3 regions of the Staphylococcus sp. AS1337 genome follow, and region 2 is predicted to be linked to each of the others. Evidence: riboswitches for the same ligand, from Rfam matches in the RefSeq annotation. Region 2 holds a riboswitch; each other region holds the start of a gene.
What was found. Region 2 has a riboswitch for S-adenosylmethionine ahead of ACSUE0_RS11620 (Na+/H+ antiporter NhaC family protein). Riboswitches for the same ligand answer to the same signal wherever they lie in the genome.
Positions count from the first base shown of each region.

Region 1: linked by a shared signal. The riboswitch ahead of ACSUE0_RS06830 (MetQ/NlpA family ABC transporter substrate-binding protein) and the one ahead of ACSUE0_RS11620 (Na+/H+ antiporter NhaC family protein) in region 2 are both predicted to bind S-adenosylmethionine.
Region 3: linked by a shared signal. The riboswitch ahead of metK (methionine adenosyltransferase) and the one ahead of ACSUE0_RS11620 (Na+/H+ antiporter NhaC family protein) in region 2 are both predicted to bind S-adenosylmethionine.

Region 1 covers NZ_JBOIHZ010000003.1:279,206-282,423, reverse strand. The annotation lists gene panE (2-dehydropantoate 2-reductase) at 1-668, opposite strand, end outside; gene ACSUE0_RS06835 (CPBP family intramembrane glutamic endopeptidase) at 870-1,625, shown strand; SAM riboswitch class I at 1,768-1,873, shown strand; gene ACSUE0_RS06830 (MetQ/NlpA family ABC transporter substrate-binding protein) at 1,961-2,779, shown strand; gene ACSUE0_RS06825 (lactate/malate family dehydrogenase) at 2,823-3,218, shown strand, end outside.
Region 2 covers NZ_JBOIHZ010000007.1:127,798-131,015, forward strand. The annotation lists gene ACSUE0_RS11620 (Na+/H+ antiporter NhaC family protein) at 326-1,618, opposite strand; SAM riboswitch class I at 1,730-1,830, opposite strand; gene ACSUE0_RS11625 (flavin reductase family protein) at 1,982-2,593, opposite strand; gene ACSUE0_RS11630 (SDR family oxidoreductase) at 2,725-3,218, opposite strand, start outside.
Region 3 covers NZ_JBOIHZ010000002.1:12,411-15,628, forward strand. The annotation lists gene pckA (phosphoenolpyruvate carboxykinase (ATP)) at 1-786, opposite strand, end outside; SAM riboswitch class I at 953-1,065, shown strand; gene metK (methionine adenosyltransferase) at 1,175-2,371, shown strand; gene ACSUE0_RS02830 (nuclease-related domain-containing protein) at 2,465-3,218, shown strand, end outside.

The DNA.
Region 1 (3,218 bases), on a different contig from region 2:
GCCTCATTATACAAGGATTTAATAAATTCTATACCACCTTCACTATCACGAATAGGTCCAATAGGTGCATGCATAAGTGTTGTTACGCCCGATAATACAGTAATCATTAAGTATTTATGCCACATGCCTTGTTCGACATTTGTATGTAGAATAAATTCAGCTTTTGTGCCTGAAAATGCCTGTTCAACATATTTAGCACGATTGCTTTCAGTACCGTTTAATTCCCCAAAAAAGAGTTTATCAAATTGACTGGTTTGAATAATCTCCCCAGTACTATCAAGTGTTGTTTCTATAATGCAGTAGCCACCCATGATTTTATTTTTTCCAAAAGCGTTTTGTAATTTAGGGACATGTGCAACGCCATTAAGTAGTGGAATAATTAAGGTGTTATGATCTATAAATGGTTTTAAATCTTCAATAGCATGATCTAAATGATAAGACTTTGAAGATAATAGCACGATATCAAAAGGTTCGACACGATCATCTTTTGTGATGAGTTGTGGATTAAAATGATAATCGCCTTTTTCACTATGAATGGATAAGCCATTTCGTTCTAGATATGATTTGCGTTTGGGCCGTACTAAAAATGTAACATGCTTGCCAGCCTCAGCTAAGCGACCACCAAAATAACCACCAATTCCGCCAGCACCTAGTACCAATATACGCATCGACAACAACTCCTTAAAATATGTATAGTATATTTAATCTCTATATACCACTTTTCATTTCCTTCTACACATTGAAAATTAAATTATTTAGTTTAAATGTCTAGCTATACTATCTATTTATATTATTGTAAAATGTTTAAAGAAAATAAAAATTGTGCAATATAAAAGTGTATTGTATATAAAACTTTAGGAGGGGCTACAATGTCGTTAAAAAACGCAAAGAAATATCAATGGAAAGATATTAGCGGTAAAGATTTTTTTCTGCCAATCATTTATTTAGCTAGCAATTTTATATTATCAATCATAATTTTGGTCATATTGTTGGCAGTTAATATAAGTTTTGGTGGTAGTTACTTAGATAATGGAATTGATGAGTCGAGCTCTACTGCTTTGTTAATGGAGATTGGCGTTTTTATATTTATCATGATTATATGGATGTTGTTACATAAAAATAGTTATAAAGCTGAGTGGAAAAATGGGTTCAATAATATCAAGAAATATTGGAAACTCATTGTTGTTACATTTATTGTTATGTTTATATTTAAATTAATTTTTCCAGTATTAGTTGATGCATTTGCACCTGAACAATGGAAATTTGAAGAAACACAAAATGACTTATTGGTTCAACAAATGTTTAGTACACCATTTTCAACGATGCTTGCGTTCTTTTCTATTGTAATTATTGCACCGGTTACTGAAGAGTTTCTCTTCCGACACTTGGTAATTGGTGAATTAGGAAAGAAATTGAATTTTATAGTGATGTCAGTATTATCTGTAATTGTTTTTGCATCTCTACACGTAACAGAAGCGCAATCACCATTAGAAATAGTTATGTATCTCGTTATCGCTATAGGTATTGTATACATCTATTTAAAAACACAACGAAGTTTAGCTACTGCTATAGCACTGCATGCATTAAATAACTTTATTGCATATGTAGCAATGGTCCTTCTGTAAAGGTAAATAGCTTTAAGAGATTGTTGTTTCACATGGAACAGGATTGGATTAATAGACGTATTATTTAGAATTTTCTAAAAACTAATTGACTAAACATGAGTATAATGCTAGGATAAAAACATTGCAACTACATATTGATTTACTCTTATCAAGAGAGGTGGAGGGACGTGCCCTATGAAACCCAGCAACCGTCGTTATACGAAATGGTGCTAATTCACAAAAAGTTATCGAACTTTTAAAGATGAGAGAAGGTTTATACTTTCTCTTATAAAATTAAGAGAAAGTATTTTTTATTTAGTTTGAAATTAAAAAATTCATGAGGAGTGAAATAAAGTATGAGGAAATTAATTGTTTTAGGCTCATTATTAATATTAACGAGCGTGCTTGCAGCATGTGGCAATTCAAATGGTAAAGATGGGGACAAAAAAATAACAATTGCAGCTTCACCAGCACCACACGGTGAAGTGTTGAAACATGCGAAAGAAGAAATGAAAAAACAAGGATATGATTTAGAAGTTAAAACAGTTAATGATTATAAAGTACCTAATAAATTATTAGATAAAGGTGATGTAGATGCCAATTTCTTCCAGCATACGCCATACTTAAAAGCAGAAAAGAAAGACCACAATTATGATATAGAAGAAGTTGGAAAAGTATTTACTACGCCTATGGGTGTTTATAGTAAAAAATATAAAGATATTAAAGATATTCCTAAAGGTTCAACAATATACGTTTCTAACAATCCAGCTGAAGAGGGTAGATTCTTATCATTTTTTGTAGATGAAGGATTAATAAAGATTAAAAAAGGTGTTAGTATAGAAGACGCAAAATTTGAAGACATTGTAGAAAATAAAAAAGATTTGAAGTTTAATAATAAACAAGGGGCAGAATTCTTACCTAAGACATATGAAAGTAAGGAAGGCGCTGCAGTTATTATGAATTCAAACTACGCGTTAGATAATGGATTAACGCCACATAAAGATGCTATCATTAGTGAAACTGAGTCATCACCGTTTGCGAATATCGTTGCTGTGAAAAAAGGACATAAAGATGATAAAAAGTATCAAGCACTTATAAAAGTTCTACAATCTAAAGACATGAAAAAATTCATTAAAAAAGAATACGGTAAAGATGTAATTCCGTATGAAAAATAAATTATTATGAACAGATATCAGTAATAAAAAAGGGGTGTAGTTTATGTCTAAACTAGGCATTGTTGGATTAGGAAGAGTAGGTAGTCAAGTTTTAACAGATGTACAATATTTGAATTTATTTTCAGAGATTGTTTTGGTTGATGATAAAGATGAGATTGCAAGTGGAGAAGCTCTTGATCATAATCATTCGCAAGGATTATTTAACACTGCGCATATCAATATTAAAGCTGGAGATTATCAAGATTTAGCAGACGCTGATTTTATTGTGATTGCTGCGAGTGTACCAACAGATAAAAATGATGGTGATCGTACTTTATTAGCGCAAGGCAATCATGACATTATAAAAAATGTTATGAGCCAAGTTGCCGAGGTAACACAAGAAGCAATAATTATTTTGATTTCTAATCCTGTAGATTCGATAGTATACTTTGCTAACCAA
Region 2 (3,218 bases):
TAAAGCTTTAACAACCTCATTTTATCGCTATTAGTCAGTAAACGTCAAAACTTTCATTTTCATTGAATATTATACTAAATAAACTTCACATTTATCTTAGCATATTCTGTTAACATACTGCTTATTTAAAATAGCGAATGAGCCCAGGACATTCATACATCCCGAACTCAAATTTAATCTAGATTATAGTCTATTGGTATTAAATAACACAATGAATATCAACAATTTTCAAATGTTATCTAATCATGTTTATTAACATATAACTCCACTACTCTATTTAGAGCTTAAAAATCATTGCCCAACTTGATGTTGCAATGTATCTTAATTACTTTTTATCTAATCTAGGTAATCTAAAGAAAATTGCTACAAGTCCACAAACGCCTAGTATCATTGGATAAATTGCGTAAGGCACCAATTCAAATGGAGATATAGACGCCACACCTGCAGCAGCAATCAATTGAGGACTATATGGCAGCATTCCTTGGAAACAACTCGCAAACATATCTAAAATACTAGCTGATTTACGCGGATCCACATCATATTCCTCTGAAATATCTTTTGCTAATGGTCCTGCCATTAATATAGAAATAGTATTATTTGCTGTCGATATATCTGCAACACTGACTAAGCCAGCAATACCTAATTCTGCACCACGTTTAGATTTCACTTTACTGCGTACAAAATTTAATAGCCAAGTAATACCACCATTATGTTGAATCAATGCTACTAAACCACCAATGAGCAATGCAATAATCGCTATATCTTCCATACCGATAATACCTTTGGATATAGAACTTAATAAACCTGTCCAACTAAATGAACCGTAGATTAATCCGATAATTGCAGAAAGTACAATGCCACCGATTAATACGATAACTACATTTACACCTATTAATGCTAAAATAAGCACAAATAAGTATGGAATTACTTTAATAAGATCATAATCATAACTTTTATTTGCATCTATATGTGCACCATTTGTTAAAAACCAAAGAACAATAATAGTAAATATCGCGCCAGGCAAAACAATCTTTATGTTCACCTTAAATTTATCACTCATTTTCGTTTTCTGAGTACGTACTGCAGCTATCGTAGTATCAGAAATCATTGATAAGTTATCACCAAACATAGCTCCACCAACAACAGTAGCCATTGTGATAGCTGCCGAAACATCTGTAGCTTGACTTAAACCAAAACCAACTGGTGCTATAGCAGCTACCGTCCCTACAGACGTCCCCATTGATAAAGATACAAACATACATATTATAAATAGTCCGACGATAATTAAATTTTCTGGTATTAATGATAACCCTAAGTTAACCGTCGACTGCACGCCACCCATATCTTCAGTCGTTTGAGAAAAGGCGCCTGCTAATAAGAAAATTAACATCATTAAAATAATATTGGAATGTCCTGCACCTTTTGTAAAAACTTCAACTTTTTTATGAAATGATTCTTTTCTATTTAACGCTAATCCAACAATAGAAGCTACTAATATAGCTACATTCAGTGGCATCGTAGTAAAGTCGCCTGTACTAATACCCACACCTAAGAACATACCAACAAATACGATTAAAGGTATCAAGGCCCATGCGTTACCTTTTTTTGTCTCCTCCATACATAACCAACTTTCCTAAATATTAAAACAGAACCCAACCTTCTGTTATTTGTAAGTCCTAAAAATAAAAAAACTCTTTCTAAATTAAGAAGAAAGAGTAAACTTGATTCATTCTTATCTTCTAGCATGAATTATGCTACTGGATTTGGCACACGCATCATCATGTTGCCGAAGTATCATCGGGCCAGTCCCTACACTTCTCTTGATAAGGTATTATTTTATTTTATTACAGTACAGTATTAATTGTAATTCGTCAAATATGGAATTGGACAGAAAACAATTTAACAAACGATTTCATTATCTAATTCCTTCAACATCTATTATTTCAATAGAGCTTATGTTATTTATTTAATCGCTTTATATTTACTTCATAGGACGTTCGATAGTAAATTTATTACCTAAAGAAGCATAATCATTACCAGCTAAACGAGCTACAGCACTAAGTGCGTCAACGTCTATTTTACTATCTTCAAAATAAACTGATTCATCAATATGAAACATAACTACTTCACCTATAATTAAATCAGATCCTTCTTGAGAGTCACCTAACGGAATAATTCTATCTAACTTACATTCCATTCGAATTTTAGCTTGTTCGATACCAGGTACTGCAACTAATTCAGAGTCAACACAATTAAGACTTGTTCTTTCTAATTCATTTTGGTTACGTGTCAAAGGGGCTGCTGTATGGTTGATTTGCTCGACTGTAGCTTCATCTGTAATATGTACTACAAATGATTCCGTTTCCTCAATATTTAAAGAAGTGTCTTTTCGCTTCCCTTCAGAACGTCCTGTAGAAATCATAATCATTGGAGGTGCACTATTAACAACATTAAAAAAGCTAAACGGCGCTGCATTTAAATGCCCATCTTTATCTTGAGAAGTAACAAATGCGATGGGTCTAGGTATCACACTACCACTTAATAATTTATAATTTTGTTTTTTGGTTAAAGCATCTGCTTTAAATTTTTTCATAAATGATTACCTTACCTTTCAAAAATAAGGAGGTAGGATATCAATGTATCCCTCCCTCCTTATGCTTAGTATCACCGAGACATTGAAACACTATAGTTAAATTAAATTACTGTCTCGTTACTCCATCAATTCTAATCTAATTGAGTACCACCTGTCACGCCATAAACTTGACCTGTAGTATAGCTTGATTCCTCAGCTGCTAAATGTACATACACACCCGAAAGTTCAACCGGTTGCCCTGCTCTACCTAACACTTCTTTTTGGCCAAAAGTCGGAATTTTAGATTGGGGCTGTCCACCAGAAATTTGGAGTGGTGACCAGAATGGTCCTGGTGCTACACAATTTACACGGATTCCCTTGCTACCTAATTCTTCAGATAAGCTCTTGGTAAGTGAAATGATAGCTGCTTTGGAAGCGGCATAATCATGTAAGGTCGGGCTTGGATTATAACCTTGTACAGATGAAGTCAGTGTAATCGTTGCGCCAGGTTCTAAATAATCAATTGCTTTTTGAACTGACCAAAAAATAGGATAAACATTTGTTTCGAATGTCTCAGTAAATGATTCAGTATCAAAGCCTTTAAGGTTGTTTCTATATTGCTGGTGTCCTGCTACAATCGTTACAT
Region 3 (3,218 bases), on a different contig from region 2:
ATTCCAACCATGTTCATCATCGCCAATAAGTTTACGTGTTGGGTCAGCTGATAGTGTCGTTTTACCAGTACCAGAAAGGCCGAAGAATAAAGCGACGTCACCTTTGTCTCCAACGTTAGCTGAACAATGCATGCTCATAATGTTATCTTTAGGTAGTAAATAGTTCATTACGGAGAAAATACCTTTTTTCATTTCACCAGCATACTCAGTCCCACCAATGAGGATAACTTTATGTTTGAATGATATGATGATAAATGTTTCTGAGTTTATGCCGTCAATTTCTGGATCGGCTTTAAAATGCGGTGCTGAAATAATTGTGAAGTTTGGTTTGATTTCTTGAGCTTCTTCTTTTGAATTAGGACGTATAAACATATTTTGAGCAAATAGATTATGCCACGCCAATTCATTTACAACAGTTAATTTCAATTGTGAGTCGTGATCACTACCGGCATAACCATTGAATACATATAGTTCATCTTTTTTGTCTAAATAGTTTAGAACCTTATCATATAATTTTAAAAATGTTTCTTCTTCAATCGGTTGGTTAATAGTACCCCAGTCAATATCATCTCTATAAGATGGCTCATTTACAATAAACTTATCTTTTGGTGAACGACCTGTATATTTACCTGTTCTAGCGTTAATTGCACCTAATTCGGTAAGTTCGCCTTCATCATTATCTAAAATCTTGTTATACAACTGTGTTGTAGATAATTGAAATAATGAAGATTTTTTGTCTAAAATACTTTCAATTTTGTTCGTATAAGTGTATGTATCTACAGCCATACTAATCCCTCCAACGCTATTTAGTTATTGTAAGCCTTTACAATTACAGAGTATAACACATATATATCAATAGTCCATACCAATTTAAAAGGAATTTTAAATAAATATTAATAAATGTAAAATTGACATTATATCGCTGATTCTGTACTATAGGACTTAACGGATTCTCTTATCCTGAGTGGCGGAGGGACATGGACCCAATGAAGCCCAGCAACCTCTTCTTAATACGAAGAAAGGTGCCAAACCGTTTGCAGACAAATATCGTCTGAACGATAAGAGCGAATGGACGTATAAGGGCCTTCTCTCTATTTATTGATAGTGTAGAAGGCTTTTTTAATGAGCTCAACAGAGAGAGAATTTTCGTAATTTAAAACTAAAGGAGCAAATTATGACTTACAATAGAAGATTATTCACTTCAGAATCGGTAACAGAAGGGCATCCAGATAAAATAGCGGATCAAGTATCTGATGCTATATTGGATGAAATATTGAAAGATGACCCAAACGCACGTGTTGCTTGTGAAACGACAGTGACTACTGGTATGGCGTTAATTTCAGGAGAAATATCAACAACAACATATGTTGATATTCCAAAAGTGGTCAGAGAAACAATTAAAGAGATAGGCTACACGCGTGCTAAATACGGTTATGATAGCCAGACAATGGCAGTATTAACGGCAATTGATGAACAGTCACCAGATATCGCTCAAGGTGTCGATACAGCTTTAGAGTATCGTGAAGACGCATCAGAAGAAGAAATCGAAGCTACAGGAGCGGGAGACCAAGGTTTGATGTTCGGTTATGCTACGAATGAAACGGATACATACATGCCTTTACCAATCTTCTTGTCACACCAACTTGCTAAACGCTTATCAGATGTACGTAAAGATGAAATATTAAATTACTTACGTCCTGATGGTAAAGTACAAGTAACTGTGGAGTATGATGAGCAAGATCAACCACATCGAATTGATACGATTGTCGTGTCAACACAACATGCTGAAGATATCGAATTAGCACAAATTCAAGATGATATTAAACAATATGTCATTTATCCAACAGTGCCAGAAGCACTTTTAGATGAGAACACTAAATTTTATATTAATCCTACTGGTCGTTTCGTTATAGGTGGACCACAAGGTGATGCAGGGCTTACTGGACGTAAAATAATTGTTGATACGTATGGTGGTTATGCACGTCATGGTGGGGGATGCTTTAGTGGTAAAGACCCAACTAAAGTTGATCGTTCTGCTGCTTATGCTGCACGCTATGTAGCAAAAAATATCGTTGCTGCTGAATTAGCAGACAAATGTGAAGTGCAACTTGCATATGCAATTGGTGTAGCTGAGCCTGTTTCTATTTCTATAGATACATTTGGTACAGGAAAAGTTAAAGAAAATGAATTGGTTGAGGCAGTTAGACAACATTTTGATTTAAGACCAGCTGGAATTATTAAAATGTTAGACTTGAAACACCCTATTTATAAACAAACTGCTGCATATGGTCATTTTGGTCGTACAGACGTACTATTACCATGGGAAAAGTTAGATAAAATTAATTTATTAAAAGATACAGTTAAAGCTTAACTAGAACAAAAAATTTTTTAACTTTATTCTCGAATGCTATGCGTTTATCTATTATAATTAAGTTACTGAACACATAAAGGAGCGTTTTTTGTTATGAATTCATTTGGACCATTAGAGATTGGTTTAATTGTGGCAATTGTTGTAGCAGTAATTTGTTTCATTTTATTTATCATTGCTTTGAAAAGTAAGAAGAAAGCACAACAAAAGGTAGAAGAACAATACAAAACCAGAGAACAAAAACTAAGCGATGAGCATGAAGAAGAATTAGAAAAAGAAAGAATAGAAAATAAAAAAACAGTAACAAAGCAAAAAGAAGAATATAATGCTACAGTTAGTTCGAAAAATAGAGAAATTGATGCATTGAAATTATTCTCTAAAAATCAAAGTGAATATGTAACTGATATGAGACTTATTGGTATTCGAGAAAGATTAGTAAATGAGAAAAGAATTCGCCCAGAAGATATGCACATTATGGCCAATATATTTTTACCTAAGAATGAATTTAATGATGTACAGCGTATTAGTCATTTAGTGCTTACGCGTACTGGTTTATATATAATTGACTCACAATTATTAAAAGGTCACGTATACAATGGTGTGAGTGCCGCACAATTTAAAGAACAACCAACAATGGAGCAAGTGTTTAACACGTTGGACCTTGATAGACAAGAACCACAAACTCTTGTATTAGATCAAAACGAAGATGAAAACTCATTATCTTTTGTTAATTATACGACTCATTTGAATGATATTGAGAAACTAGCTGGTGATATTCAAACAGAATTGAATTTAAAATTCACACCAACAACAATTTTATATTTCAATCCTAAAAATGAGGGTGATGTAA